Regions from separate parts of the Paenibacillus sp. W4I10 genome, predicted to be linked through region 2. Evidence: a T-box and tRNA genes for the amino acid it is inferred to sense, from the RefSeq annotation. Region 2 holds a T-box; the other regions hold tRNA genes.
What was found. A T-box is a leader RNA that pairs with one kind of tRNA and senses whether it is charged. The one in region 2 lies ahead of tyrS (tyrosine--tRNA ligase), so its partner is inferred to be a tRNA-Tyr.
Positions count from the first base shown of each region.

Region 1: it encodes a tRNA-Tyr, which carries the amino acid that the T-box ahead of tyrS (tyrosine--tRNA ligase) is inferred to sense. The anticodon was not compared.
Region 3: it encodes a tRNA-Tyr, which carries the amino acid that the T-box ahead of tyrS (tyrosine--tRNA ligase) is inferred to sense. The anticodon was not compared.

Region 1 is NZ_JAUSXX010000001.1:4,877,862-4,887,265, reverse strand. Features, by position in the region: rRNA gene QF049_RS22060 (16S ribosomal RNA) at 1-99, shown strand, start outside; rRNA gene QF049_RS22055 (23S ribosomal RNA) at 441-3,368, shown strand; rRNA gene rrf (5S ribosomal RNA) at 3,443-3,559, shown strand; tRNA gene QF049_RS22045 (tRNA-Ile) at 3,598-3,671, shown strand; tRNA gene QF049_RS22040 (tRNA-Ala) at 3,706-3,781, shown strand; tRNA gene QF049_RS22035 (tRNA-Asn) at 3,783-3,858, shown strand; tRNA gene QF049_RS22030 (tRNA-Glu) at 3,863-3,934, shown strand; tRNA gene QF049_RS22025 (tRNA-Val) at 3,941-4,016, shown strand; tRNA gene QF049_RS22020 (tRNA-Met) at 4,033-4,106, shown strand; tRNA gene QF049_RS22015 (tRNA-Asp) at 4,132-4,209, shown strand; tRNA gene QF049_RS22010 (tRNA-Phe) at 4,342-4,417, shown strand; tRNA gene QF049_RS22005 (tRNA-Thr) at 4,438-4,513, shown strand; tRNA gene QF049_RS22000 (tRNA-Tyr) at 4,523-4,608, shown strand; tRNA gene QF049_RS21995 (tRNA-Lys) at 4,618-4,693, shown strand; tRNA gene QF049_RS21990 (tRNA-Leu) at 4,700-4,780, shown strand; tRNA gene QF049_RS21985 (tRNA-Gly) at 4,791-4,865, shown strand; tRNA gene QF049_RS21980 (tRNA-Arg) at 4,873-4,949, shown strand; tRNA gene QF049_RS21975 (tRNA-Leu) at 4,967-5,045, shown strand; tRNA gene QF049_RS21970 (tRNA-Pro) at 5,053-5,126, shown strand; tRNA gene QF049_RS21965 (tRNA-Gly) at 5,137-5,207, shown strand; gene iolD (3D-(3,5/4)-trihydroxycyclohexane-1,2-dione acylhydrolase (decyclizing)) at 5,599-7,464, shown strand; gene iolE (myo-inosose-2 dehydratase) at 7,517-8,419, shown strand; gene iolC (5-dehydro-2-deoxygluconokinase) at 8,619-9,404, shown strand, end outside.
Region 2 is NZ_JAUSXX010000001.1:1,038,053-1,047,456, forward strand. Features, by position in the region: partial or broken gene QF049_RS04650 (nucleobase:cation symporter-2 family protein) at 1-779, shown strand, start outside; gene QF049_RS04655 (protein adenylyltransferase SelO) at 1,090-2,559, shown strand; gene QF049_RS04660 (Imm63 family immunity protein) at 2,704-2,940, shown strand; gene QF049_RS04665 (DMP19 family protein) at 2,992-3,222, shown strand; T-box leader at 3,488-3,715, shown strand; gene tyrS (tyrosine--tRNA ligase) at 3,832-5,094, shown strand; gene QF049_RS04675 (YxcD family protein) at 5,251-5,529, opposite strand; gene QF049_RS04680 (hypothetical protein) at 5,535-6,038, opposite strand; gene QF049_RS04685 (PadR family transcriptional regulator) at 6,137-6,703, opposite strand; gene QF049_RS04690 (beta-class carbonic anhydrase) at 6,877-7,452, opposite strand; gene QF049_RS04695 (carboxypeptidase M32) at 7,802-9,316, shown strand.
Region 3 is NZ_JAUSXX010000001.1:6,292,836-6,302,239, reverse strand. Features, by position in the region: gene QF049_RS28265 (helix-turn-helix domain-containing protein) at 1-672, shown strand, start outside; gene QF049_RS28260 (class I SAM-dependent methyltransferase) at 1,083-2,009, opposite strand; tRNA gene QF049_RS28255 (tRNA-Leu) at 2,193-2,271, opposite strand; tRNA gene QF049_RS28250 (tRNA-Cys) at 2,278-2,351, opposite strand; tRNA gene QF049_RS28245 (tRNA-Gly) at 2,358-2,432, opposite strand; tRNA gene QF049_RS28240 (tRNA-Gln) at 2,437-2,511, opposite strand; tRNA gene QF049_RS28235 (tRNA-His) at 2,535-2,607, opposite strand; tRNA gene QF049_RS28230 (tRNA-Trp) at 2,637-2,710, opposite strand; tRNA gene QF049_RS28225 (tRNA-Tyr) at 2,717-2,802, opposite strand; tRNA gene QF049_RS28220 (tRNA-Thr) at 2,812-2,887, opposite strand; tRNA gene QF049_RS28215 (tRNA-Phe) at 2,908-2,983, opposite strand; tRNA gene QF049_RS28210 (tRNA-Asp) at 3,079-3,156, opposite strand; tRNA gene QF049_RS28205 (tRNA-Met) at 3,184-3,257, opposite strand; tRNA gene QF049_RS28200 (tRNA-Val) at 3,275-3,350, opposite strand; tRNA gene QF049_RS28195 (tRNA-Glu) at 3,418-3,489, opposite strand; tRNA gene QF049_RS28190 (tRNA-Ser) at 3,499-3,590, opposite strand; tRNA gene QF049_RS28185 (tRNA-Asn) at 3,594-3,669, opposite strand; rRNA gene QF049_RS28180 (23S ribosomal RNA) at 3,736-6,663, opposite strand; rRNA gene QF049_RS28175 (16S ribosomal RNA) at 6,976-8,528, opposite strand; gene QF049_RS28170 (nucleotidyltransferase-like protein) at 8,990-9,404, opposite strand, start outside.

The DNA of each region.
Region 1 (9,404 bases), 3.8 Mb from region 2:
GTAACCGCAAGGAGCCAGCCGCCGAAGGTGGGATAGATGATTGGGGTGAAGTCGTAACAAGGTAGCCGTATCGGAAGGTGCGGCTGGATCACCTCCTTTCTATGGAGAATCGTTTCCTGCAACGGAAACATTCAAATACAAGTCTTCAGGGAGCATGCTTCCGAAGCGAGCTTTACTTCGTAAAGCTTTTAACTCACTCGTTGCTCAGTTTTGAGAGCTCAAACTCTCAAAACAGCTTGCTTTTGCATGGAGCTTGTTCTTTGAAAACTAGATATCGAAACGAAACAAACGCGAATTAGAACATTCCTTTTTAGCTGAACTTGTGTTAAACAAGTTTAAATAAAAACGGTAGATTGCACGTACGATGGTATCGAATGGGAGCGACTTTTGGCTTTGCGCAAGCAAAACAAGGGAAGCGAGCAGTCGAAACCGGAGCACGAGGTTAAGCTACTAAGAGCACACGGAGGATGCCTAGGCGCTAGGAGCCGATGAAGGACGTGGCGAACAACGAAACTGCCTCGGGGAGCTGTAAGCAAGCTTTGATCCGGGGGTGTCCGAATGGGGAAACCCAGCTGGGGTAATTTCCAGTTACTCACAACTGAATACATAGGTTGTGTAGAGGCATACCAGGGGAACTGAAACATCTAAGTACCCTGAGGAAGAGAAAACAATAGTGATTCCGTCAGTAGCGGCGAGCGAACGCGGAGAAGCCCAAACCAGAGAGCTTGCTCTTTGGGGTTGTGGGACGTCTCACATGGAGTTACAAAGGAACCGGTTAAGCGAAGAGGTCTGGAAAGGCCCGCCAAAGAAGGTAAAAGCCCTGTAATTGAAAGTTGGTTCCCTCCGAGACGGATCCCGAGTAGTGCGGGGCACGTGAAACCCCGTATGAATCCGGCAGGACCATCTGCCAAGGCTAAATACTTCCTAGCGACCGATAGTGAAGCAGTACCGTGAGGGAAAGGTGAAAAGCACCCCGGAAGGGGAGTGAAATAGAACCTGAAACCGTGTGCTTACAAAAAGTCAGAGCCCGTTTTAGGGGTGATGGCGTGCCTTTTGTAGAATGAACCGGCGAGTTACGTTCCCGTGCAAGGTTAAGGTGAAGAGCCGGAGCCGCAGCGAAAGCGAGTCTGAATAGGGCGACTTAGTACGTGGACGTAGACCCGAAACCGGGTGATCTACCCCTGTCCAGGGTGAAGGTGCGGTAACACGCACTGGAGGCCCGAACCCACGCATGTTGAAAAATGCGGGGATGAGGTGGGGGTAGCGGAGAAATTCCAATCGAACTCGGAGATAGCTGGTTCTCCCCGAAATAGCTTTAGGGCTAGCCTCGGAAAACAGAGTCGTGGAGGTAGAGCACTGATTGGGTGCGGGGCCCGCAAGGGTTACCAAGCTCAGTCAAACTCCGAATGCCATAGACTTACTTCCGGGAGTCAGACAGTGAGTGCTAAGATCCATTGTCAAAAGGGAAACAGCCCAGACCATCAGCTAAGGTCCCCAAGTGTGTGTTAAGTGGGAAAGGATGTGGAGTTGCACAGACAACCAGGATGTTGGCTTAGAAGCAGCCACCATTGAAAGAGTGCGTAATAGCTCACTGGTCGAGTGACTCTGCGCCGAAAATGTAACGGGGCTAAACACACCACCGAAGCTATGGCTTGATGCTTTGCATCAGGGGTAGGGGAGCGTTGTATAAGGGTTGAAGGTGTACCGTAAGGAGCGCTGGACATTATACAAGTGAGAATGCCGGTATGAGTAACGAAAAGATCAGTGAGAATCTGATCCGCCGAAAGCCTAAGGGTTCCTGAGGAAGGCTCGTCCGCTCAGGGTAAGTCGGGACCTAAGGCGAGGCCGAAAGGCGTAGTCGAAGGACAACAGGTCGAAATTCCTGTACCACCGTAAGCCGTTATGAGCAATGGGGGGACGCAGTAGGGTAGTGACGCGGACTGATGGATGTCCGTCTAAGCAGTGAGGCTGATGTGTAGGCAAATCCGCACATTGTAAGGCTGAGCTGTGATGGGGAGCGAAAATTATAGTAGCGAAGGTCATGATCTCACACTGCCAAGAAAAGCCTCTAGCCAGGTGATGGTGCCCGTACCGCAAACCGACACAGGTAGGCGAGAAGAGTATTCTAAGGCGCGCGGAAGAACTCTCGTTAAGGAACTCGGCAAAATGACCCCGTAACTTCGGGAGAAGGGGTGCCCCGGTAGTGTGAATAGCACGAGGGGGCCGCAGTGAAAAGGCCCAAGCGACTGTTTAGCAAAAACACAGGTCTGTGCGAAGCCGTAAGGCGAAGTATACGGGCTGACGCCTGCCCGGTGCTGGAAGGTTAAGGGGAGTGGTTAGGGAGTAATCCCGAAGCTGTGAACCGAAGCCCCAGTAAACGGCGGCCGTAACTATAACGGTCCTAAGGTAGCGAAATTCCTTGTCAGGTAAATTCTGACCCGCACGAATGGCGTAACGACTTGGGCGCTGTCTCAACGAGAGATCCGGTGAAATTTTAATACCTGTGAAGATGCAGGTTACCCGCGACAAGACGGAAAGACCCCATGGAGCTTTACTGCAGCTTGATATTGAATTTGGGTACGATCTGTACAGGATAGGTGGGAGCCTTTGAAGCAGGAGCGCCAGCTTCTGTGGAGGCAACGTTGGGATACCACCCTGATCGTATCTAGGTTCTAACCTGGTACCGTAATCCGGTGCGGGGACAGTGTCAGGTGGGCAGTTTGACTGGGGCGGTCGCCTCCTAAAGAGTAACGGAGGCGCCCAAAGGTTCCCTCAGAATGGTTGGAAATCATTCGAAGAGTGCAAAGGCATAAGGGAGCTTGACTGCGAGACCTACAAGTCGAGCAGGGACGAAAGTCGGGCTTAGTGATCCGGTGGTACCGCATGGAAGGGCCATCGCTCAACGGATAAAAGCTACCCTGGGGATAACAGGCTTATCTCCCCCAAGAGTCCACATCGACGGGGAGGTTTGGCACCTCGATGTCGGCTCATCGCATCCTGGGGCTGAAGTAGGTCCCAAGGGTTGGGCTGTTCGCCCATTAAAGCGGTACGCGAGCTGGGTTCAGAACGTCGTGAGACAGTTCGGTCCCTATCTGTCGTGGGCGTAGGAAATTTGAGAGGAGCTGTCCTTAGTACGAGAGGACCGGGATGGACGTACCGCTGGTGTACCAGTTGTTCCGCCAGGAGCACCGCTGGGTAGCTATGTACGGACGGGATAAACGCTGAAAGCATCTAAGCGTGAAGCCCCCCTCAAGATGAGATTTCCCAGTATGTAAGACCCCTTGAAGACGACGAGGTAGATAGGCTGGGGGTGGAAGTGCAGCAATGCATGGAGCTGACCAGTACTAATCGGTCGAGGGCTTATCCAATTAGCAAGTTGTAATTCGCATGTTTCGTTTCGAATCTAGTTTTCAGAGAACGATCTCTGAATGTAAGCTACGCGTTTGGTGGCGATGGCGGAGGGGTTCCACACGTACCCATCCCGAACACGACCGTTAAGCCCTCTAGCGCCGATGGTACTTGGACCGCAGGGTCCTGGGAGAGTAGGACGCCGCCAAGCGAAACCCCACTGGGGTATTTTTTTTCGAAAATTGATAAGGGCCCTTAGCTCAGTTGGTTAGAGCGCACCTCTGATAAGGGTGAGGCCGGTGGTTCGAGTCCACCAGGGCCCATAGTAAGACCACAACAAGAAATACACCAGAGTATGGGGCCATAGCTCAGCTGGGAGAGCGCCTGCCTTGCAAGCAGGAGGTCAGCGGTTCGATCCCGCTTGGCTCCACCATTCCCTGATAGCTCAGTTGGTAGAGCACTCGACTGTTAATCGAGTTGTCACAGGTTCGAGCCCTGTTCGGGGAGCCAGTAAGGCCCGTTGGTCAAGGGGTTAAGACACCTCCCTTTCACGGAGGTAACAGGGGTTCGAATCCCCTACGGGTCATAATATGGAGGCTTAGCTCAGCTGGGAGAGCATCTGCCTTACAAGCAGAGGGTCGGGGGTTCGATCCCCTCAGCCTCCACCATAACAATTTATAACGACGCGGGGTGGAGCAGCCCGGTAGCTCGTCGGGCTCATAACCCGAAGGCCGCAGGTTCAAATCCTGCCCCCGCAATTAACTTTCCTTGAGAAAGTACTATGGAACCGTGGTGTAGTTGGCCTAACATGCCTGCCTGTCACGCAGGAGATCGCGGGTTCGAATCCCGTCGGTTCCGCCATCTTGTATATGCTTCAGGGATGAGAATCCGTTTTTGGGTTCGTCGGAGCATTCACTTCGAGAGCATAAGCTTCGCAGTCTCGAACGAAGTGAGAGTATCCCGTCGGTTCCGCCATTTTTTTTAATGTAGTAAGGCTCGGTAGCTCAGTCGGTAGAGCAGAGGACTGAAAATCCTCGTGTCGGCGGTTCGATTCCGTCCCGAGCCACCATTTATAACACCATGTAATACGCCGGTGTAGCTCAACTGGTAGAGCAACTGACTTGTAATCAGTAGGTTGGGGGTTCAAGTCCTCTCGCCGGCACCATGTAATCCTGGAGGATTAGCGAAGTGGCCAAACGCATCAGACTGTAAATCTGCTCCCGTACGGGTTCGGTGGTTCGAATCCATCATCCTCCACCAGTTTTCTATGAGTCATTAGCTCAGTTGGTAGAGCACCTGACTTTTAATCAGGGTGTCGAAGGTTCGAGCCCTTCATGACTCACCATTATATGCGCGTGTGGCGGAATTGGCAGACGCACTAGACTTAGGATCTAGCGTCTTTGACGTGGGGGTTCAAGTCCCTCCACGCGCATCCCTTATTTGCGGAAGTGGCTCAGCGGTAGAGCATCGCCTTGCCAAGGCGAGGGTCGCGGGTTCGATTCCCGTCTTCCGCTCCAATATTTTGCGCCCTTAGCTCAGCTGGATAGAGCGTTTGACTACGAATCAAAAGGCCGGGAGTTCGAATCTCTCAGGGCGCGCCATTATAACTTCATATTTTGCCGGCGTGGCGGAATGGCAGACGCGCTCGACTCAAAATCGAGTGGGAAACCGTGGAGGTTCGAGTCCTCTCGCCGGTATAGATAACGGGATGTAGCTCAGCTTGGTAGAGCACCTGGTTTGGGACCAGGGGGTCGCATGTTCAAATCGTGTCATCCCGATTGTTGTTATGCGGGTGTAGTTCAATGGTAGAACTTTAGCCTTCCAAGCTAATAGCGTGGGTTCGATTCCCATCACCCGCTTATATATTGAAAAGAAAGAGATGGTATTCACCGTCTCTTTCTTTTTTTGCATTCACAGGCATATCGATCATGATTGTATACAAAGATCACAGATTATATGGCTGAATATCATGTACCAGCATATATCCCATCCTCAAGATATATTCCCGCCTCTTTTAATTCTGTTCTTAGTCATTGTGGAAGTGTTCAAATAGAGAAGGTCTAACACATGTTCGAACACAAGAATATCTTTTCTTTATCACATTTCATAAAAACGCTTACAAAAATAGCTTGCGTAAATCATTAACCTGTAATACCATATCAATTAAGCGCTTAACCTTTAGGGGTAAGGCGCTTAAACTTAACGTAGATTAAGCGCTTAACCCGTAAAGGAAAGGACGGCGACCAATTCATGAAAACAATTCGACTGACGATGGCTCAGGCACTGCTTCGATACTTGGATCAGCAATATATCTCGGTTGACGGGGTGGAAACCAAGTTTGTGAAGGGAATCATCGGTATTTTTGGACATGGCAATGTAACAGGCATTGGAGAAGCGCTGGAGCGCAGTCCGGGAAGCCTGACGTATATGCAAGGCAAGAACGAACAAGGCATGGTGCATACGGCAGCGGCTTATGCCAAGCAGAAGAACCGTAAACAGATCTATGCATGTACAACATCCATTGGACCTGGTGCTTTGAATATGATTACAGCGGCAGCTACTGCAACGGTGAACCGGATTCCGGTTTTATTGCTTCCAGGAGATAACTTTGCTACACGGGAACCAGACCCGGTACTGCAGCAGTTGGAAGTGAGCAGTGATTATACAATCTCAGCCACTGATCCATTCAAAGCCGTCAGTAAATACTGGGATCGCATTGTTCGTCCCGAACAGCTGATGATTGCTGTTACACAGGCGATGCGTGTGCTAACCGATCCAGCAGAGACGGGAGCAGTAACGCTCGCATTGCCGCAGGATGTGCAGGCAGAGGCGTACGATTATCCAGAATCGTTCTTTGCCCGCAAAGTACATTATCTGGACCGTCGCCCCCCGGTACAGGCAGCCATTGAGCGGGCAACGGAGCAGATTGCCCGAGGCAGAAAGCCGTTGCTCGTTGCAGGCGGCGGTGTGTTGTATTCTGAGGCGTCCGCCCAGCTCGTGGAATTCGCCGAGGCATTTGGTATTCCGATCGCCGAAACGCAGGCGGGCAAGAGTGCAGTCTCTTGGGACCACCCACTGAATGTGGGGGCCATCGGAGTTACCGGCTCTCTGGCAGCCAATAGGCTGGCGAGAGACGCGGATGTGGTGATCGGCGTCGGTACGCGGTTCTCGGATTTCACGACGGCGTCCCGCTCTGCTTTTCAGCATCCAGAAGCTTCATTCATCAACATCAACCTGAACAGTATGGATGCCGCCAAGTTAGGCGGCGAAGCCATTCTGGCAGATGCTCGCGAAGGATTGCAGGCTTTGCAGAAGGAATTGCAGGAAAGACAATACCGAAGTGCATATGGCGCATCCGAAGTTGCTGATCTCCGCGCTGAATGGAATGCAGAAGTGGATCGGCTGTATGCAGCTCAACATGAAGCAGGGCTGGCACAGACTACAGCAGTTGGCATCGTTAACCGGACCATTGATCCATCTTCCGTTATAGTGTGTGCGGCAGGCAGTCTGCCGGGTGATCTACATCGTCTGTGGCGTGCGTCTGAACCAAAGACATACCACATGGAGTATGGATTCTCCTGTATGGGGTACGAGGTAAGTGGAGCGTTCGGGGCAGCACTTGCCGAGCCGGATCGTGAAGTGTACGCCATGGTCGGTGATGGCAGTTATCTGATGCTGCATTCGGAGTTTGTGACCAGTTTGCAGGAACAGAAGAAGATGACCGTTCTCTTATTCAATAACAATGGATTCCAGTGTATTCATAATTTGCAGCGGGAACATGGTAGTGACGGGTTCGGCAATGAGTTCCGTTATCGGGAATCCGAGAGTGGACGACTGACCGGGGATTACATGCCTATGGACTTTGCAGCACACGCCCGAAGCATGGGAGCCAAATCCTATAGAGCGGAGACAGCAGAACAGCTGGAACAAGCACTCCGAGATGCGAAGAACGAAACAGTGAGTACGTTGATTGAGATTCCAGTCGTGCCTGGAACCAACGCAGGTGGATACGAGTCATGGTGGAATGTGGGTGTACCTGAGGTATCTGCCGAAGAGAAGGTAGTTCATGCTCATCACACCATGCAAGCCAACCGTGCCAAAGCAAGACCGATTTAATCCGGTTAATATAGTGAACCACAATGTTGAACGACAAAGGAGACGTGGAGCAATGAGCAAGCAGCCATTCCAGCTTGGGATTCATCCGATCAATTGGGTCGGTGAAGATGTGAAGGAGCATGGTGATGCGACAACGTGTGCACAGATTCTGGATGACATTCAGCGTCTTGGGTTGACAGGCACAGAGATGGGACGTAAATATCCGACCGACCCTGCTATATTGCGTGAGGAATTGAGCAAAAGGAATATCAAGCTGGTCTCTCAGTGGAAATCGGTACTTCTCTCCGATCCGGCGTATCGTCAGTCGGAGCTGGACAGTTATCGCAGACATGCGGAATTTCTGCAATCCATGGGTAGTAAGGTGATCAGTACGGCGGAGGTAGGCGGGTCACTTCATTTTGATCCAAGACGGACACCGAATGAGAAAGAAGTACTCAGACTCAGCGAATCTGAATGGCATATCCTTGCTGAAGGGTTGAACGAAGCAGGAGCTATTGCACGTGAATACGGGTTGAAGCTTACGTACCATCATCATGGAGGCACAGTGGTAGAGCAACCGGATGAAATTGATCGACTGATGGAGCTGACAGACCCTTCTCTCGTGTATCTGCTCTATGATACTGGTCATGCCTACTATGGCGGAGCCGATCCACTTGAGCTGCTGCGCAAACATTATGATCGGATCGCCTATATCCATCTGAAAGATATCCGCCCGCATGTGCTGGATGAAGCACGTGCGGAACAGTCTGATTTTGTTGGTTGTATTCGTAAAGGAGTGTTCACCGTACCAGGGGATGGATGCATTGATTTTGCACCAATTCTGCAAGAACTGATCACACGAGGGTACGATGGCTGGGCGATGCTTGAAGGAGAGCAGGATCCTGCGATTCATAACCCGTATGAGTATGCGAAGCGATCTTTGAACTATATGGAGTCGTTACACCAACACAGCTGATTCGTTCAGCATTGCAGCGGTCAGAGGCCATACCCATGAAGTGAAATAGGAAGAAGGCCAGCAAGAGTATAACGATACGATTGGAAAATAAAACTGACTTACTCTAGCCGTTTACGAGTTCTTACGATGGAATGAATAACTAGTCTAGATATCGATATACAACATGGAAAATCCCACTACAGAAAGGGGCTCACATGCAATGACTTACGTATCCTTTCCGGTATCCAGGAAGAAGGATTTCACCGCGATTGGCCGCTTGTGCATCGACTTGAACGCCAATGAGATCAACCGCCCGATGGAAGAGACGATGACGTTCACGAAATATGTGGGTGGCTCTCCGGCCAACATTACGATTGGCATGTCCAGGCTCGGTATGGAGACAGCTTTTATCGGCAAAATTGCAGGTGACCAGATGGGCAGATTCATCCAGAGTTATTTGGAGAAGAACGGCATCGACACATCGAATGTAGTTACAGATGACACCGGAGCGGTGACAGGGCTTGCTTTTACCGAAATCAAAAGCCCAACGGATTGCAGTATCCTGATGTACCGAGACAACGTAGCGGATCTGTTATTACAGGCGCAAGAGGTACAAGAGCAATTGATCGCTGACTCCAAAGTGCTGCTAATCTCAGGCACGGCCCTCGCGCAGAGTCCATCCCGTGAAGCCGTATTACAGGCACTAACGTATGCGAAAAAGCATGGAACAGTTATTGTGTTTGATCTGGACTATCGCCCATACACTTGGACATCAGATGAAGAGACAGCGGTCTATTATAACCTCGCAGCCGAGAAATGCGACATCATCCTCGGTACACGCGAAGAGTTCGACATGATGGAGACATTCGACCACAATCCGGATCATAACGATCAGGTGACTGCACAGAAATGGTTTGATTTCTCAGCGAATATCGTTGTAATCAAACACGGTAAGGAAGGCTCTATTGCTTATACGCGTGAAGGGCTTTCCCACCGTGCGGACAGT
Region 2 (9,404 bases):
GGGTTTGTTAAATCCCTGGCTGTTCTCCTTGGTATTATCGTGGGAACCCTCATCGCAGCCATCATGGGAAAAGTGAATTTTGCCTCTGTACAGGAAGCCTCCTGGTTCCATTTACCTCAACCCTTTTACTTTGGATGGCCTACCTTCGAAATCGGCCCAATCATTACAATGATTATTGTAGGTACGGTGGTTATCATCGAATCAACAGGTGTATTTATGGCTTTGAGCAAAATCTGTGATCAACCGATCAACGAAAACGATCTGGCACGGGGATATCGTGCAGAAGGTCTCGCGTTTGTCCTTGGCGGCATATTCAAGCTTTTCCATACAATACATTTGCACAGAATGTTGGTTTGGTTCAGCTCTCCAAAGTGAAAACGACCAATGTTGTTGTTGCAGCCGGAGGTATTCTGGTCTTTCTGGGGCTCATTCCGAAGGTAGCTGCTTTTGCAACCATTATTCCAAGTGCTGTCCTCGGGGGAGCGACTGTTGTCCTGTTCGGAATGGTTGTTTCATCCGGGATCAAAATGCTGCAAAACGTCGACTTTGGCAAACAATCCAATCTATTGATTGTGGCTTGCTCCGTTTCACTTGGGCTCGGTGTTACTGCTGTACCCGACCTGTTTGCCCAGCTTCCTCAAAGTATTCGGATTATTGTTAGCGATGGTATTATTACGGGAAGCCTGTCAGCGATCCTGCTTAATGTCTTCTTTAACCTTGCTTTGAAAAAAGAGAGCTTGCCAGTACAGCCAGTACAGACTCAAGAAGCACACACGTAATCCTTGTAATAATAGACGTGTCATCTGGTAGTAAGTGGAATGGATCCAAGATGGTTTTCTGGGAAGTGGAATGCAAGACAATGATTCCACTTGGCAAAGAAACCTCTTGGATTTTTTGGTGCTTACGATTCATGAGGAATGCAAAAGACATGCAAATATGCTAAAGTTTCATCAAGAACATTTTAGATGTTCGTTTAAGTCAACATCCTCTTGAATTGAATTTCCATGCGACTACATAAATGAGCATTGGTTCACAAGGCTATAATATAACCAAGGGATATCCCTGGTGCAGAAAAGGAGTTGTGATCACATGCAACAAGAAACGTTGAACAAAGGGTGGAACTTGGAGAATAGTTATGCGCAGTTACCGCAACCCTTTTTTACAAGTCAGGGCGCGGTGCCTGTTGAATCACCAAAGTTGATCATTTTCAATAGATTGCTTGCATCCAGCTTGGGACTGGATGTGGAGTCTCTTGACAGTGATGAAGGGGCGCAAATTTTTGCAGGTAATTCGATTCCGGAAGGAGCCGAGCCTTTGGCTCAGGCCTATGCAGGACATCAATTCGGCAATTTTAACATGCTTGGAGATGGTCGTGCTTTGCTGCTGGGTGAACAGATAACGCCACAGGGCGAGCGAGTGGATATCCAGCTGAAAGGTTCAGGGAGAACACCGTACTCTCGTGGAGGAGATGGACGTGCTGCTGTAGGGCCCATGTTGCGAGAGTATATTATTAGTGAAGCGATGTATGCACTGGGAATCCCAACGACACGCAGTCTGGCTGTGGTATCAACAGGAGAAAACATTATCCGCGAAACAGAGCGGCCGGGTGCCATTTTAACCCGGGTGGCTTCCAGTCATATCCGGGTAGCAACCTTCCAGTATGCAGCCAGATGGGGGTCTATCGACGATCTTCGGGCATTGGCTGATTATACGTTGCATCGACATTTTCCTGATGTTGCTCAAGCTGAGAATCGCTATCTTTTGCTGCTTCAGGAAGTAATTAAACGGCAGGCGGTACTCATTGCCCAATGGCAGCGTGTTGGTTTCATTCATGGCGTGATGAACACGGATAACATGGCGATCAGTGGTGAGACCATCGATTATGGTCCGTGCGCCTTTATGGATGCTTACAATCCTTCAACCGTATTCAGCTCCATTGACAGGCAAGGTCGCTATGCTTATGGTAATCAACCGTATATTGCCGGGTGGAATTTGGCTCGTTTTGCCGAGACGCTTCTGCCGTTGTTGCATGAAGATGAAGAACAGGCGGTGCAAGTCGCTCAGGATGCTATCGCACAATTTTCTGAATTGTACCATCATCATTGGCTCAAGGGAATGCGTGCCAAACTGGGCTTGTTGGATGAAGAGGCCGAAGATGAAGCGTTGATCAAGGAGCTTCTTGAACTCATGGAGAAGCATAGTGCAGATTACACCAATACGTTCCTGGCATTGACCTTTGATAGGTTGGAAGGGACAGCTTTGTTTGGCTCGCCAGAATTTGCTGAATGGAATGAGCGGTGGCAAGCAAGATTGGACAGACAGCAAGAGGAGAAGGAAGTCTCTCGGCAGTTGATGAGAACAAGCAATCCAGCCGTCATTCCCCGAAATCATCGGGTCGAGGAAGCCCTTGAGCAAGCGGAGAACCACGGAGATCTTAGCGTGATGCAGAAGCTTTTGGCAGTTCTTTCAGACCCGTTCGCGCACTCACCTGAGCAGGCTGAATATGCCGAACTGCCAGCACAGTGCAATACTTCATATCAGACTTTTTGTGGAACCTGATTGAACAGTATGGAATGAAGAGGCTGCCTTGGGCAGCTTTTTCATTTTTCACTCTGTCATCGATGTTAAAATCCATCGTGGGCATTGAATTCGGAGATTATCATGCAATAATTAGAGAAATAGAGATTACTTTTATAGAGACAGGTGAAACAGCCGGATGAAGTCATCTATTGGTTGCTGGAAGATATTATTTTCACCGCGACGCATGTAGGATTGTTGGAAAGACATGGCGTGGATAATAAAGAGACGCATTTGAACTATACAAATGATGTGATGAAGGACCTGAACAGGGGGGTTCAGGAAGCTTTCCAGCAGATCGGTAATCCGTATTTACATTGGCATCAGACGGGTAAACGTCAGGAGTTAGAGGGCATGGCATAAAGAAAAGTGAGGTGTGTTACATGAGCGAGCAAGATATTAATGACGTATGGTATGACTATATCCGAACAGGGCTGGGCATCGTTGACTTCGAACGAGCAGGACATTGCTGCTTTATGGCTGTTAGAGGCGGATGTCTTTAATGGCGGTTTTATACAGTTTTTCTGTAACTGGGGGGAAGAGGTATATCGTTACGCGTTGCGGGCATTACATATCATTGGTGCGACTCAAGTCGTGGAGATTATAACGTCAGCATACGGATGCATTGAGCATCTGAAAATCTGAAAGAGGATGGGAGGCTTACTGAGCTGTGGGATATTCCTAAATTCCTGACAGAGGAACAAGAGCAGCAGTTAGATGCGCTGGATCAGCAGTTTTGGAATAATGAGGATCAGATCTCGGAGAAAGCCTATGGTTATTATCACGGAAAATTGAACATGATGATCATATAATCTGGTTTCAACTATACATCCGTTGTTCTGTTCGAAGATTAATACTTGGTCTTGCAATGACTGAAACGTTCGGCTATACTTGCTATAAATTGAATACATGAATCACGTTGATAGAGCGCAGTAGCGGCTTTGTCCCTGTTACAGAAAGTCAGGGGTTGATGGAACCTGATACATACAAGGGCTGCGAATTACACTCTGGAGTACTTGGGTAATGCCAAGCGGATGGGCAAACGATATATTGCCAAAAGTGGTATGGATAACGTGTTAAGGTCGCGTGTTGTCCATGCAATTTGGGTGGTACCACGGTTATGATAATCGTCCCTGTGTCTAATGAAGACAAGGAGGCGATTTTTTTGTGTCCAAAAAAGCCGTTCCAGCGTGTAATTTCGTAATTTAACGTAGATCATGACTGAATCTTGAGGATAGAAAAGGGGTTATACAAATGAATATTATTGATGAACTACAGTGGCGTGACGCCATTAACCAGCAGACGGATGCAGAGGGATTACGTGAATTGACTGAAACCAAATCAATTTCACTGTACTGCGGCGTTGACCCTACGGGGGATAGCATGCATATCGGACATCTCATTCCCTTCATGATGCTGAAACGTTTTCAACTGGCAGGACATCGTCCAGTCATTTTGATTGGTGGAGCTACAGGTACGATTGGTGATCCAAGTGGTCGTCAGGCAGAGCGTTCTTTGCAAACGATGGAGCAAGTGCAGGAGAATGTGGATGCACTGACCGCGCAGATGAAGAAGTTGTTTGTAACAGACGGGGATAATCAGGTTCGCATGGTGAATAACTATGATTGGACACACAAAATCAATGTCATTGAATTTTTGCGTGACTACGGCAAAAACTTTAACCTTAACACAATGCTGGCTAAGGATGTAGTGGCGAGCAGGCTGGAAGGCGGAATCTCGTTCACTGAGTTTTCCTACCAGATTCTTCAATCACTCGACTACCTGCACCTGTTCCAGAACGAAGATGTACAGCTTCAAATCGGCGGTTCGGATCAATGGGGGAATATCACGAGTGGTCTTGATCTGATTCGTAAAAAAGAAGGATCTGAAGCGAGAGCGTACGGTCTGACCATTCCGCTCATGCTCAAATCCGACGGTACCAAATTTGGTAAAACAGCTGGCGGGGCAATCTGGCTTGATCCGAACAAAACGACACCATTTGAGTTCTACCAGTTCTGGGCGAATACAGATGACCGGGATGTCATTAAATACTTGAAATACTTTACCTTCCTGAGCAAAGAAGAAATTGAAGCTTTGGCTGAAAAGGTAGAGACAGAGCCGCACAGACGTGAAGCACAGAAAGCACTCGCGGAAGAAATGACAAAATTCGTTCACGGCGAAGAAATGCTTGAACAGGCTAAGCGGATTACAGCGGCGCTGTTCAGTGGTGATATCCGTTCCCTGACAGCAGATGAAATTGAGCAGGGTTTCAAGGAAATGCCAACATTTGAAACGGACGGCGAAGCTAAAAATATCGTGGACTGGCTCGTAGATCTGGGTCTGGAGCCATCCAAACGCCAGGCGCGTGAGGATGTCACCAAAGGTGCGATTTCCATGAATGGTGAGAAGATCACGGAGCTTGAATTCACGGTGTCGGCAGAGCATGCCATTGGCGGTAAATTCATCATTATCCGTAAAGGTAAGAAGAACTACAGCTTGGTTAAACTCCAAACGTAGTGTCTGAGTATTAGAACGTAACACAAAAACGTATAGAGACTACAATAGACACACAAATAAAGCTACAAATACAGAAACAAAAAGACCGTCTTCCATCTCTGTCAGGCGACAGAGCGGAGACGGTCTTTAGTATAACAGGCCAGTGTGCGACCTATTTTATTGATTGACAATCGCTGTGATCTCTTCATCCAGATCAAGTCGTACGTTCTCACGGTACGCCCGGATGTTGTATTCACTGTGCAGGTAGCGAAGAATCGCTTCAATCATGTTGGACTCAACCAAATATTGACTGCGTCCTTGGATCCAAACTTCAGCGGAATAACCTGTATCTTCTTCCCAGCTCAGTTCTACGTTCACATCGGTTGGACGTACACCCTTACGTTCTGCCATATGAATACAGATTGCATTCACAATTTCATCCATGCTCAGAACCATAGAGATTAGTACCGTCCGTTTCTGTTACGGTCATCATCACGATCATTGCGACGGTCATAACGACCATCCGCTGCAGGTTTACGACGATTGGAGATGGCTCTGAAGAGTGCCATAGCCAGCATAACAATCAACATGATTGCTGCAACGTTCACGAGCAATCCAAGGATGTTACCCAGAGCGCCCATGCCACCGAACAATCCGCCAAACATCATACCAGCAAGACCACCAAGCATCATGCCTTTCATGAATCCGCCGCCACCGCCGAAGAATCCACCACCACGGGTTGCAGCTGCACCAGTACCGGAGTTATTACCGGAATTGGATTGATTCACGTTGCTGTTGGAGTCGGATTTCTTAGGAGTGTTGGTATAACTTTTTGTACCGGATTTGAATCCGCCACCACGTCTAGCATCCGCTGAATCCGGATTCGTTACTCCCACTGTTGCGAACAATAATGTAAAGGCCATAAATACCATCATTAGATGTTTAACTCCAAATTTTTTCTTCATTGTAAAGATCGTAACCCCCCGATTAATTTGTTTGAATCGCCCAAAAATGGGCCTTACTCATGTAATACGGTCAACTTGCAGGAACGTTTCAAATTTTATTAAATTTCCGAAACGCTTGGACTTGGGTCTTGAATTGCAGCTTGGCCATCAAGCAATTGGGTAACCCAATGACACCATTCCAGGCCTGTTTGTGCGTGCATTAACCCTTTTTGTACCAGGATGTAGCTTCCAAAATCTCGGTTGCCTACACGAAGATTATCCTGAGGTATACGTGACTTCAGATCCTCGAAATAACGTATGCGTTCCATGAACCAGCTTTTACGCTCATTCAGAATGCGTCTCATGCTTCCGTCTTCCGCTATGCCAACACACAAAATACGCAAATTAAATTCATCGCGTGTAACCGGTGCGGTAACAGGAGTTATCATCCATTCCAAGAGCTTTTCAATGCCTTTTTCCGTAACTGCGTACATTTTCTTGTCCGGTTTGTCAGACTGTTGTACCCAGCGGGAGGCCAATAACTCATCGTTTTCCATCTTGGACAGGAGGGGATAGATCTGGCTGTGTTTCGCCTGCCAATGAGGCTGGATTTTCAGCATCAGATCATAGCCCGATGACTCCTCGCGGGTAAGCAGCCCGAGCAATCCGTAGGAAAGTATGTTCATGCACATGTCTCCTTAATATTAGGGCTAGGTCAGAGAGAACAATCGTTTTTACTTTCTTTGACCGCTTTCATAAAAAGTGTACACTGAAACTGTATGGTTTGACAACCTGACAGAACAACTGCCTTAATTTAGACAAAAAAAGTGCGAACCATAAGGTCCGCACTCCAAACCATTTAGAGAGATGCCTGTTGTCCATACCCCTCAGCGACAAGATCAAGCTCACCTGTGGCAGAATCGATAACCATGCCGTGGACGGGTACATTGGGAGGAAGTAAAGGATGCTTCTTGATCACTTCCACAGTATGTTTTACCCCTTCTTCGACGCTGTCAAACCCACGCAACCATTTTTGCAAACGGATGCCCGAATTCTCCAGAGTAGTCATGACTTCTTCCGATACACCACGCTCTACCATATGTCCAATCATGGTCTCAGCGTGAAGGGAAGCCATACCACATTCCGTATGTCCCACTACCAGGACTTCATCTGCACCCAGTTCATAGATGGCGACAAGTACACTACGCATTACACTCCCGAAAGGCTGAGAGATAATTGCGCCTGCGTTTTTGATGATTTTCACATCGCCGTTTTTCAAGTTCATAGCCTTGGGCAGCAATTCCACCAGACGTGTATCCATACAAGTGATGATAACCATCTTTTTGGTTGGAAACTTGCCAGCCGTATACTTTTCGTATTCTTTGGTCTCGACAAATGATTTGTTGTAAGCCAAAATCTCTTGAATGTTGTTCATGTCCATTGCCTCCTGTTATCCAATACGACGAGTACGGCCACTTGCATATGATGCAGCTTGTCCTACGCGCCTTTGCTTTAATAGTATTTCACGGTCAGCAGATGGCATTACTCCAACCCTTTAGAGGTTGTTCAAAAAGTCCACTTTTGATTACGAATCATGCCTAAGGGCATCATCAGCATCGAAGTTGAATTCAATTTCTATCTTCTCGGTAATGAAAACCAGACTTTTTGAACACGTATCTTTAGGAGAACAATGCAATTTTCATCTGTTAAAAGTTGATTATACGCAATGCAAAAAGTATCATCAATAGGGTATAACATTTTTTTTGAAGAGGTGAACGATAACAATGGATAAACAAACACAGGAACATTTGGAATCCTTCCGTAATCTGGCTCGAAAAATTAAGAGCTATCATGAAGCCATTGGTTTGCTTCACTGGGATCTGCGCACAGGTGCGCCGAAAAAAGGCGTTCCGACACGTTCGGAGACGCTGGGTATGTTGTCCACCGAAGCATTCAAGCTGCAAACCTCGGCTGACATGAAGACTTACCTGGATGCATTAACGACTCCAGCGGTATTGGAACAGCTCGAAGATATAGATCGTCGTCAGGTTGAAGATTGCAAGAAAGAATATGAGCGCAGTCAGTCTGTACCACCTGAGAAAGTGCAAGCATATACCGTGCTCACGGCCAAGTCAGAAACGGCATGGGAAGATGCCAAGCATAACAGTGATTTTGCAGGATTCTCCCCATATCTGACAGATATCGTTAAGCTCAAACAGGAGTTTATTGATTATTGGGGTGTGAAGGATACACGTTATGATACGTTGCTTGATATGTATGAACCAGATCTGACGGTTGAGAAAGTGGACGCTGTGTTCGCTCGCCTCAAAGCACGTTTGGTACCTTTGCAAGAGAAGATCAATGCTTCAGAAAACAAGCCAAATACAGAGTTTCTGAATCAGTTGTTTGACACCGAACAGCAGGAAAAATTCAGTCTGTTCATCTTGGAACAAATGGGATATGACTTTGAAGCTGGACGATTGGACGAGAGTGTTCATCCTTTTGCAACGGGTCTTAACCCGGGTGATGTGCGGATCACAACACATTATCTGCAAGATGATGTAGCAAGCGCAGTCTTCAGTTCACTGCATGAGGGCGGACATGCCCTGTACGAGCAAAATATTGATGACAGTCTGGCGGGTACCCTTCTTGCCGAAGGAACGTCCATGGGGATTCATGAGTCACAGTCCCGTCTTTGGGAAAACATGATTGGTCGCAGCCTGCCATTCTGGACACGTTATTATAAAGATTTGCAGCAGCATTTCCCGCAACTGAGCGAGGTTGAACTGGAAGATTTCTATCGTGCAATCAATCGGGTGGAGAGTTCACTCATTCGGATTGAAGCGGATGAACTGACCTATAACCTGCATATTATTATCCGGTATGAGATCGAGAAAATGTTATTCAACGATGGTCTGGAAGTGAAAGACCTGCCGGAGACCTGGAATGCAAAATACAAGGAATACCTCGGTATTATGCCAACGAATGATGGAGACGGCGTTCTTCAGGATGTTCACTGGTCTGGTGGTGACTTTGGTTACTTTGCTTCGTATTCTCTGGGTAATATGTATGCAGCTCAAATTCTACATACATTGCGCAAGGAAATGCCGGAGTTTGATACTCTTATTGCCGAAGGTAATCTGATTCCAATTAAGGAATGGCTTACAGACAAGATCTATCGGTATGGCAAAAGTCGCACACCTTCCGAATTGATTGTTGCCGTAACGGGTGAAGAGTTGAACCCGGATTATCTGGCCGATTATCTGGAAGCCAAATACGCCGAGATTTACAAGCTGTAGGTAACCCATATATAACATATTGAATAACATTTCGAAGAGCTGAAGAGTCGGGCATTATTGCCCGGCTCTTTTTTGCATTTAAGTTCTT
Region 3 (9,404 bases), 5.3 Mb from region 2:
TCATTGATCCAAGCTATTCAAAATGCGGACGAAGTCCAGGCCTCTGCTCTTCTGAAACAACTGCTTGAAGTGATCTTTGGTATGGAGGTTACACCCGAGGAGTATGAGGTGGCTCTTACGAGGCTACTCACACATATTTTGCAAATGACTCAGGAATCCGGCATACGACTCGGACAGATATCCCAAGGTCGTGGCTCGATGTTTCATGAACTTCATGGTTTGCAGTACGCTGCTGAAGTTGAGGAATGGTTTAATCATCAAGTCATCTTGCCCGTCATCCAGGTTTTTAAAGCAAGACAGTATGCCCAGTATCAGCATATATCAGAGAAGATGATTGCCATGATTCATCAAGATTATGATAAGGATCTGTCGCTTGAGGAATGTGCCATGAAGCTTCACTACAATGCAAACTACTTAAGTAGTGTTTTCCGCAAAGAGACAGGCTGTGCATTTAGTGAATATCTGACCAAGTACCGATTTAATATCGCTAAAAAATGGCTGGACGAAAGTGATCTAACCGTTAAAGATATCGCAGCACGACTGCGGTACAACAATCCGCAAAATTTCATCCGATCATTTCGTAAATGGGAAGGAATTACCCCCGGCCAGTACCGGGAGCTAAGCAAAAAGCAGACGTGTCGAACCGAAATTAGAAAAGGAGCACGATTGTAAGTCGTACTCCTTCGGCCAGCTTGGACAACTCCATATAGCTCCCCGAACAGGGTTCGGATCTGTGACTACTCGATTAACCGTCGCGTGCTTTACCGACAGAAATATCAGGGAATATGCTTCAGAGATCATTCTCTGAAAACGAGGTCTGTGTTTTGTTTTTCGTTGTCTCGAATATCTAAATAAACGAGGGCTGGTTCAAAGCGGTCGATGAATTAGTGGCTTCAAAAAAGAGGGAGCACATAACCTGCACCCTTCACTTACAACTTTACTTCTACAATCTTAACATCATATGTTTCAACCGTTCATCTTTTGGCACAGCGTTGTGATGCTTCCTAGTGTCATCTTAGACGTTAGACTACATTGTCCGTCTCAATTCCTGATTATCAGTACACGTGCCAAGCTTATGCGATTTATCGCTTATCCTTAGTGCGAACTGTTTTCATATTTGGCTGTTCAAGTTGGATTAGAATTTTACCAAACCTTGCTCCCCGTGAGAAGGTCACCGTGCTACCCTTGTACGTATCCCTAATGTACTTCTCAGCCAATCTGAGGGAATCTTCATCCGATGGTAACTCATACGTATTAAGCCATTCTGGCAGCTTCTCGATAATCTCTTCCACCGGTACTTCAAATGAGTTAACTTCTCTCGTAATAATCATCGTATAAGAATACCCCTTCAAATACAGCAACTGTTGGATATACCCCATATCACCGGCCTTGTATGAAGAAGTTACTCCCAGTACATCCTTAAGTTCATCCATTAGTGTGTGTTCATTCTGTCCCGCCATAGTACTTATATATACATACTTCCGGGCACAATTGATCGCCTGCTCAATCGTTTCCCAATCCGACATTGCCGGACACATGGATGCAAATGCAAAGTCATATTTCTTCTCCCAACCCTTATCCTTAATGGAGATTTCTTCATATCGTTCGTTTACGATTTCTATTTTGGATTCCAGAGCTGAAGGTATCGTCTCTTTCATAAGGGAGACAAGCAACTCAGAAGGCTCAACTGCGGTCACACTTGCCCCCTTTTCCGCAAAAGGAATGGTAAATATGCCTGAGGCGGCTCCAATGTCCAAAATAGATAACCCTGCAAACTCCATACCCTGGTTCTCGATCCAGCCCATGATGCGCTCAGAACGCTGCTTTCCTTCTTCAGTGAACGACTGTACATGATAATCCCTTGCCCACCGCTCAAAAGCTTCTTCTGTATTAAAGGAGGCGCTTTTTTTCTTATATTTTGAACTTCTCGGACGATTCTTCCATGCCTCATCCCATACAGAAAGATCAAATAACAGATCGGTATCCGATACATTTTTTCCATTAGTCACTCTACTTCACTCCTCCATATTAAAGACTTTACTTATCCACAATATACTTAATATAATCATACGTCAATCTTTATTAACGTCCATCTTTTCTTATTCTACATTTTCTTACTGCGCATAAATCGTTTCACATAAAATAAAAATAGCCCTACACATTGCATAAGCAACATGTAGGGCTATTCAATATACCGGCGAGAGGACTCGAACCTCCACGGTTTCCCACTCGATTTTGAGTCGAGCGCGTCTGCCATTCCGCCACGCCGGCATATGCTGGAGGCGCCACCCAGATTCGAACTGGGGATAAAGCTTTTGCAGAGCTGTGCCTTACCACTTGGCTATGGCGCCATATTTTGGAGCGGACGACGGGAATCGAACCCGCGACCCTCGCCTTGGCAAGGCGATGCTCTACCGCTGAGCCACGTCCGCATAATGGCTGGGGATATAGGATTTGAACCTATGCATGACGGAGTCAAAGTCCGTTGCCTTACCGCTTGGCTAATCCCCAATAAAAAATAAAAAAAACAAAGGGGCGATCGAGGGGAATTGAACCCCCGAATGCCGGATCCACAAACCGGTGCGTTAACCACTTCGCCACGATCGCCACAAAAGGTTAATTTCTAAAAAGTTAATTGGCAGGGGCAGCAGGAATTGAACCCACACCAACGGTTTTGGAGACCGTTGTTCTACCTTTAAACTATGCCCCTAAAAACTGGTGGAGGATGATGGATTCGAACCACCGAACCCGTACGGGAGCAGATTTACAGTCTGATGCGTTTGGCCACTTCGCTAATCCTCCAGGATTACATGGTGCCGGCGAGAGGACTTGAACCCCCAACCTACTGATTACAAGTCAGTTGCTCTACCAGTTGAGCTACACCGGCATATTAAATTGTTTTAAAAATGGTGGCTCGGGACGGAATCGAACCGCCGACACGAGGATTTTCAGTCCTCTGCTCTACCGACTGAGCTACCGAGCCATAATAAAGTCTAATCTTAATTCCTTACACTTTATATAGGGCATCAGTGCCATACAGCAGATGTAGTGAACAGTTTGCCTCATGTAAAGATTAAATGGCGGAACCGACGGGATTCGAACCCGCGATCTCCTGCGTGACAGGCAGGCATGTTAGGCCAACTACACCACGGTTCCAGATCACTTTCTCAAAGGAAAGTATAATTGCGGGGGCAGGATTTGAACCTGCGGCCTTCGGGTTATGAGCCCGACGAGCTACCGGGCTGCTCCACCCCGCGTCGTTATAAAGTTTATATGGTGGAGGCTGAGGGGATCGAACCCCCGACCCTCTGCTTGTAAGGCAGATGCTCTCCCAGCTGAGCTAAGCCTCCGAACAACACATTTATGATCATATCATAATCTTGTTGTAAAAATCAACTTCTTTTTTTGAAGTTAATATGACCCGTAGGGGATTCGAACCCCTGTTACCTCCGTGAAAGGGAGGTGTCTTAACCCCTTGACCAACGGGCCTTATTATTATGGCGGAGAGAGAGGGATTCGAACCCTCGAGACGCTTGTGACGCCTACACGATTTCCAATCGTGCTCCTTCGGCCAGCTCGGACACCTCTCCATATGGCTCCCCGAACAGGGCTCGAACCTGTGACAACTCGATTAACAGTCGAGTGCTCTACCAACTGAGCTATCAGGGAATATGCTTCAGAGATCGTTCTCTGAAAACTAGATTCGAAACGAAACATGCGAATTACAACTTGCTATTGGATAAGCCCTCGACCGATTAGTACTGGTCAGCTCCATGCATTGCTGCACTTCCACCCCCAGCCTATCTACCTCGTCGTCTTCAAGGGGTCTTACATACTGGGAAATCTCATCTTGAGGGGGGCTTCACGCTTAGATGCTTTCAGCGTTTATCCCGTCCGTACATAGCTACCCAGCGGTGCTCCTGGCGGAACAACTGGTACACCAGCGGTACGTCCATCCCGGTCCTCTCGTACTAAGGACAGCTCCTCTCAAATTTCCTACGCCCACGACAGATAGGGACCGAACTGTCTCACGACGTTCTGAACCCAGCTCGCGTACCGCTTTAATGGGCGAACAGCCCAACCCTTGGGACCTACTTCAGCCCCAGGATGCGATGAGCCGACATCGAGGTGCCAAACCTCCCCGTCGATGTGGACTCTTGGGGGAGATAAGCCTGTTATCCCCAGGGTAGCTTTTATCCGTTGAGCGATGGCCCTTCCATGCGGTACCACCGGATCACTAAGCCCGACTTTCGTCCCTGCTCGACTTGTAGGTCTCGCAGTCAAGCTCCCTTATGCCTTTGCACTCTTCGAATGATTTCCAACCATTCTGAGGGAACCTTTGGGCGCCTCCGTTACTCTTTAGGAGGCGACCGCCCCAGTCAAACTGCCCACCTGACACTGTCCCCGCACCGGATTACGGTACCAGGTTAGAACCTAGATACGATCAGGGTGGTATCCCAACGTTGCCTCCACGCAAGCTGGCGCTCACGTTTCAAAGGCTCCCACCTATCCTGTACAGATCGTACCCAAATTCAATATCAAGCTGCAGTAAAGCTCCATGGGGTCTTTCCGTCTTGTCGCGGGTAACCTGCATCTTCACAGGTATTAAAATTTCACCGGATCTCTCGTTGAGACAGCGCCCAAGTCGTTACGCCATTCGTGCGGGTCAGAATTTACCTGACAAGGAATTTCGCTACCTTAGGACCGTTATAGTTACGGCCGCCGTTTACTGGGGCTTCGGTTCACAGCTTCGGGATTGCTCCCTAACCACTCCCCTTAACCTTCCAGCACCGGGCAGGCGTCAGCCCGTATACTTCGCCTTACGGCTTCGCACAGACCTGTGTTTTTGCTAAACAGTCGCTTGGGCCTTTTCACTGCGGCCCCCTCGTGCTATTCACACTACCGGGGCACCCCTTCTCCCGAAGTTACGGGGTCATTTTGCCGAGTTCCTTAACGAGAGTTCTTCCGCGCGCCTTAGAATACTCTTCTCGCCTACCTGTGTCGGTTTGCGGTACGGGCACCATCACCTGGCTAGAGGCTTTTCTTGGCAGTGTGAGATCATGACCTTCGCTACTATAATTTTCGCTCCCCATCACAGCTCAGCCTTACGATGTGCGGATTTGCCTACACATCAGCCTTACTGCTTAGACGGACATCCATCAGTCCGCGTCACTACCCTACTGCGTCCCCCCATTGCTCATAACGGCTTACGGTGGTACAGGAATTTCGACCTGTTGTCCTTCGACTACGCCTTTCGGCCTCGCCTTAGGTCCCGACTTACCCTGAGCGGACGAGCCTTCCTCAGGAACCCTTAGGCTTTCGGCGGATCAGATTCTCACTGATCTTTTCGTTACTCATACCGGCATTCTCACTTGTATAATGTCCAGCGCTCCTTACGGTACACCTTCAACCCTTATACAACGCTCCCCTACCCCTGATGCAAAGCATCAAGCCATAGCTTCGGTGGTGTGTTTAGCCCCGTTACATTTTCGGCGCAGAGTCACTCGACCAGTGAGCTATTACGCACTCTTTCAATGGTGGCTGCTTCTAAGCCAACATCCTGGTTGTCTGTGCAACTCCACATCCTTTCCCACTTAACACACACTTGGGGACCTTAGCTGATGGTCTGGGCTGTTTCCCTTTTGACAATGGATCTTAGCACTCACTGTCTGACTCCCGGAAGTAAGTCTATGGCATTCGGAGTTTGACTGAGCTTGGTAACCCTTGCGGGCCCCGCACCCAATCAGTGCTCTACCTCCACGACTCTGTTTTCCGAGGCTAGCCCTAAAGCTATTTCGGGGAGAACCAGCTATCTCCGAGTTCGATTGGAATTTCTCCGCTACCCCCACCTCATCCCCGCATTTTTCAACATGCGTGGGTTCGGGCCTCCAGTGCGTGTTACCGCACCTTCACCCTGGACAGGGGTAGATCACCCGGTTTCGGGTCTACGTCCACGTACTATGTCGCCCTATTCAGACTCGCTTTCGCTGCGGCTCCGGCTCTTCACCTTAACCTTGCACGGGAACGTAACTCGCCGGTTCATTCTACAAAAGGCACGCCATCACCCCTAAAACGGGCTCTGACTTTTTGTAAGCACACGGTTTCAGGTTCTATTTCACTCCCCTTCCGGGGTGCTTTTCACCTTTCCCTCACGGTACTGCTTCACTATCGGTCGCTAGGAAGTATTTAGCCTTGGCAGATGGTCCTGCCGGATTCATACGGGGTTTCACGTGCCCCGCACTACTCGGGATCCGTCTCGGAGGGAACCAACTTTCAACTACAGGGCTTTTACCTTCTTTGGCGGGCCTTTCCAGACCTCTTCGCTTAACCGGTTCCTTTGTAACTCCATGTGAGACGTCCCACAACCCCAAAGAGCAAGCTCTCTGGTTTGGGCTTCTCCGCGTTCGCTCGCCGCTACTGACGGAATCACTATTGTTTTCTCTTCCTCAGGGTACTTAGATGTTTCAGTTCCCCTGGTATGCCTCTACATAACCTATGTATTCAGTTATGAGTAACTGGAAATTACCCCAGCTGGGTTTCCCCATTCGGACACCCCCGGATCAAAGCTTGCTTACAGCTCCCCGAGGCAGTTTCGTTGTTCGCCACGTCCTTCATCGGCTCCTAGCGCCTAGGCATCCTCCGTGTGCTCTTAGTAGCTTAACCATTTTGTTCCGGTTTCGGTCGCTCGCTTCCCTTGGTTTGGACTGCGTCCAAATCCAAAAGTCGCTCTCACCCGATACCATCACAAAAGCAATTTAACTACCTTTATACACTTGACTTGTTTGCACAAGTTCAGCTTAAAGGAATGTTCTAATTCGCGTTTGTTTCGTTTCGATATCTAGTTTTCAAAGAACAAGCTCCATGCAAAAGCAAGCTGTTTGAGAGTTTGAGCTCTCAAAACCGAACAACGAGTGAGTGTTTTGCAGCTAAGCTGCATATTTGAATGTTTCCGTTGCAGGAAACGATTCTCCATAGAAAGGAGGTGATCCAGCCGCACCTTCCGATACGGCTACCTTGTTACGACTTCACCCCAATCATCTATCCCACCTTCGGCGGCTGGCTCCTTGCGGTTACCCCACCGACTTCGGGTGTTATAAACTCTCGTGGTGTGACGGGCGGTGTGTACAAGACCCGGGAACGTATTCACCGCGGCATGCTGATCCGCGATTACTAGCAATTCCGACTTCATGCAGGCGAGTTGCAGCCTGCAATCCGAACTGAGACCGGCTTTGTTGGGATTGGCTCCATCTCGCGATTTCGCAGCCCGTTGTACCGGCCATTGTAGTACGTGTGTAGCCCAGGTCATAAGGGGCATGATGATTTGACGTCATCCCCACCTTCCTCCGGTTTGTCACCGGCAGTCTATCTAGAGTGCCCACCCGAAGTGCTGGCAACTAAATATAAGGGTTGCGCTCGTTGCGGGACTTAACCCAACATCTCACGACACGAGCTGACGACAACCATGCACCACCTGTCTCCTCTGTCCCGAAGGAAAGATACATCTCTGCATCGATCAGAGGGATGTCAAGACCTGGTAAGGTTCTTCGCGTTGCTTCGAATTAAACCACATACTCCACTGCTTGTGCGGGTCCCCGTCAATTCCTTTGAGTTTCAGTCTTGCGACCGTACTCCCCAGGCGGAGTGCTTAATGTGTTAACTTCGGCACCAAGGGTATCGAAACCCCTAACACCTAGCACTCATCGTTTACGGCGTGGACTACCAGGGTATCTAATCCTGTTTGCTCCCCACGCTTTCGCGCCTCAGCGTCAGTTACAGCCCAGAGAGTCGCCTTCGCCACTGGTGTTCCTCCACATATCTACGCATTTCACCGCTACACGTGGAATTCCACTCTCCTCTTCTGCACTCAAGTCACCCAGTTTCCAGTGCGATCCGGGGTTGAGCCCCGGGATTAAACACCAGACTTAAATGACCGCCTGCGCGCGCTTTACGCCCAATAATTCCGGACAACGCTTGCCCCCTACGTATTACCGCGGCTGCTGGCACGTAGTTAGCCGGGGCTTTCTTCTCAGGTACCGTCACCTTGAGAGCAGTTACTCTCCCAAGCGTTCTTCCCTGGCAACAGAGCTTTACGATCCGAAAACCTTCATCACTCACGCGGCATTGCTCCGTCAGGCTTTCGCCCATTGCGGAAGATTCCCTACTGCTGCCTCCCGTAGGAGTCTGGGCCGTGTCTCAGTCCCAGTGTGGCCGATCACCCTCTCAGGTCGGCTACGCATCGTCGCCTTGGTGAGCCGTTACCCCACCAACTAGCTAATGCGCCGCAGGCCCATCCCCAAGTGACAGATTGCTCCGTCTTTCCAGTTTCCTTCAGGCGAAGAAAACAACTATTCGGTATTAGCTACCGTTTCCGGTAGTTGTCCCAAACTTGAGGGCAGGTTGCCTACGTGTTACTCACCCGTCCGCCGCTAAGTATCAAGGAAGCAAGCTTCCTATCAACTCCGCTCGACTTGCATGTATTAGGCATGCCGCCAGCGTTCGTCCTGAGCCAGGATCAAACTCTCCAATAAAGTATTGAAAAGAGCGATAAGCTCATTTTGAATCTGACGAGATTAAATATCTCATTTTGTGCTCCAGTCGATCCAAGCCAAGGCTTGTTTCAAACTTTCGCGTTCATTCTGCAAGCAGAATGTTCACTCACTCGTTGTTCAGTTTTCAAAGATCAAACACGAATTTGTTTCACTTCTTTTTCGTCTCAACCAAGTTTCGGCGGCGACTTAAATAATGTAACACATTTCGTTTGTTTTCGTCAAGAACTTTTTTTGATTTCTTTTTTGGAAGCTTTAGTTCTTCACTTTTCCTCTGAAGAATTTATCGTTTGATTGACGATAATCTCGTTTGAGGAACGAAATATAATGTATCATATATCGTGAATGAGAGTCAACATCTTTTTATAAATTATTAAACAAACAAAAAAGGAAGGTTTCCCCTCCCTTATGTGATCAATATAGCGTCGGGCTTCGGGAGGAGGTTATGCCTCTATCCAATACCGAATCTCCCGGCCCTCTCCTCCGATCGATGGCCATCCTGCCGATTCTTTTACAATAGAACGAAAGACCAGCTTACGTATAACCAAAGGCAGATCTTCTCGAACAAATCTTAACTGCGGATGATGAACAAGTTCATTCATGCTCCACGGCTCCTTGCGACTTCTTAACACACGCAGCAGCAGTTCTGAGCATTCACTCATTTTGGACATTACGGAAAACTCACAGGCAAGCAGGACAAGCTCTACTCGCTGCTCTAGCGTCTCCGAGCTTACGGTAAGCTCTTGATATAGTTTCCATAAAGCGCGATCCAGATTCTGCACATGTGTCCAGACGGCATGATCCGGGTATATCCCCTGTTCAATCAATACAATTCTTGCCCAGTTCCCCAGAGCCTCT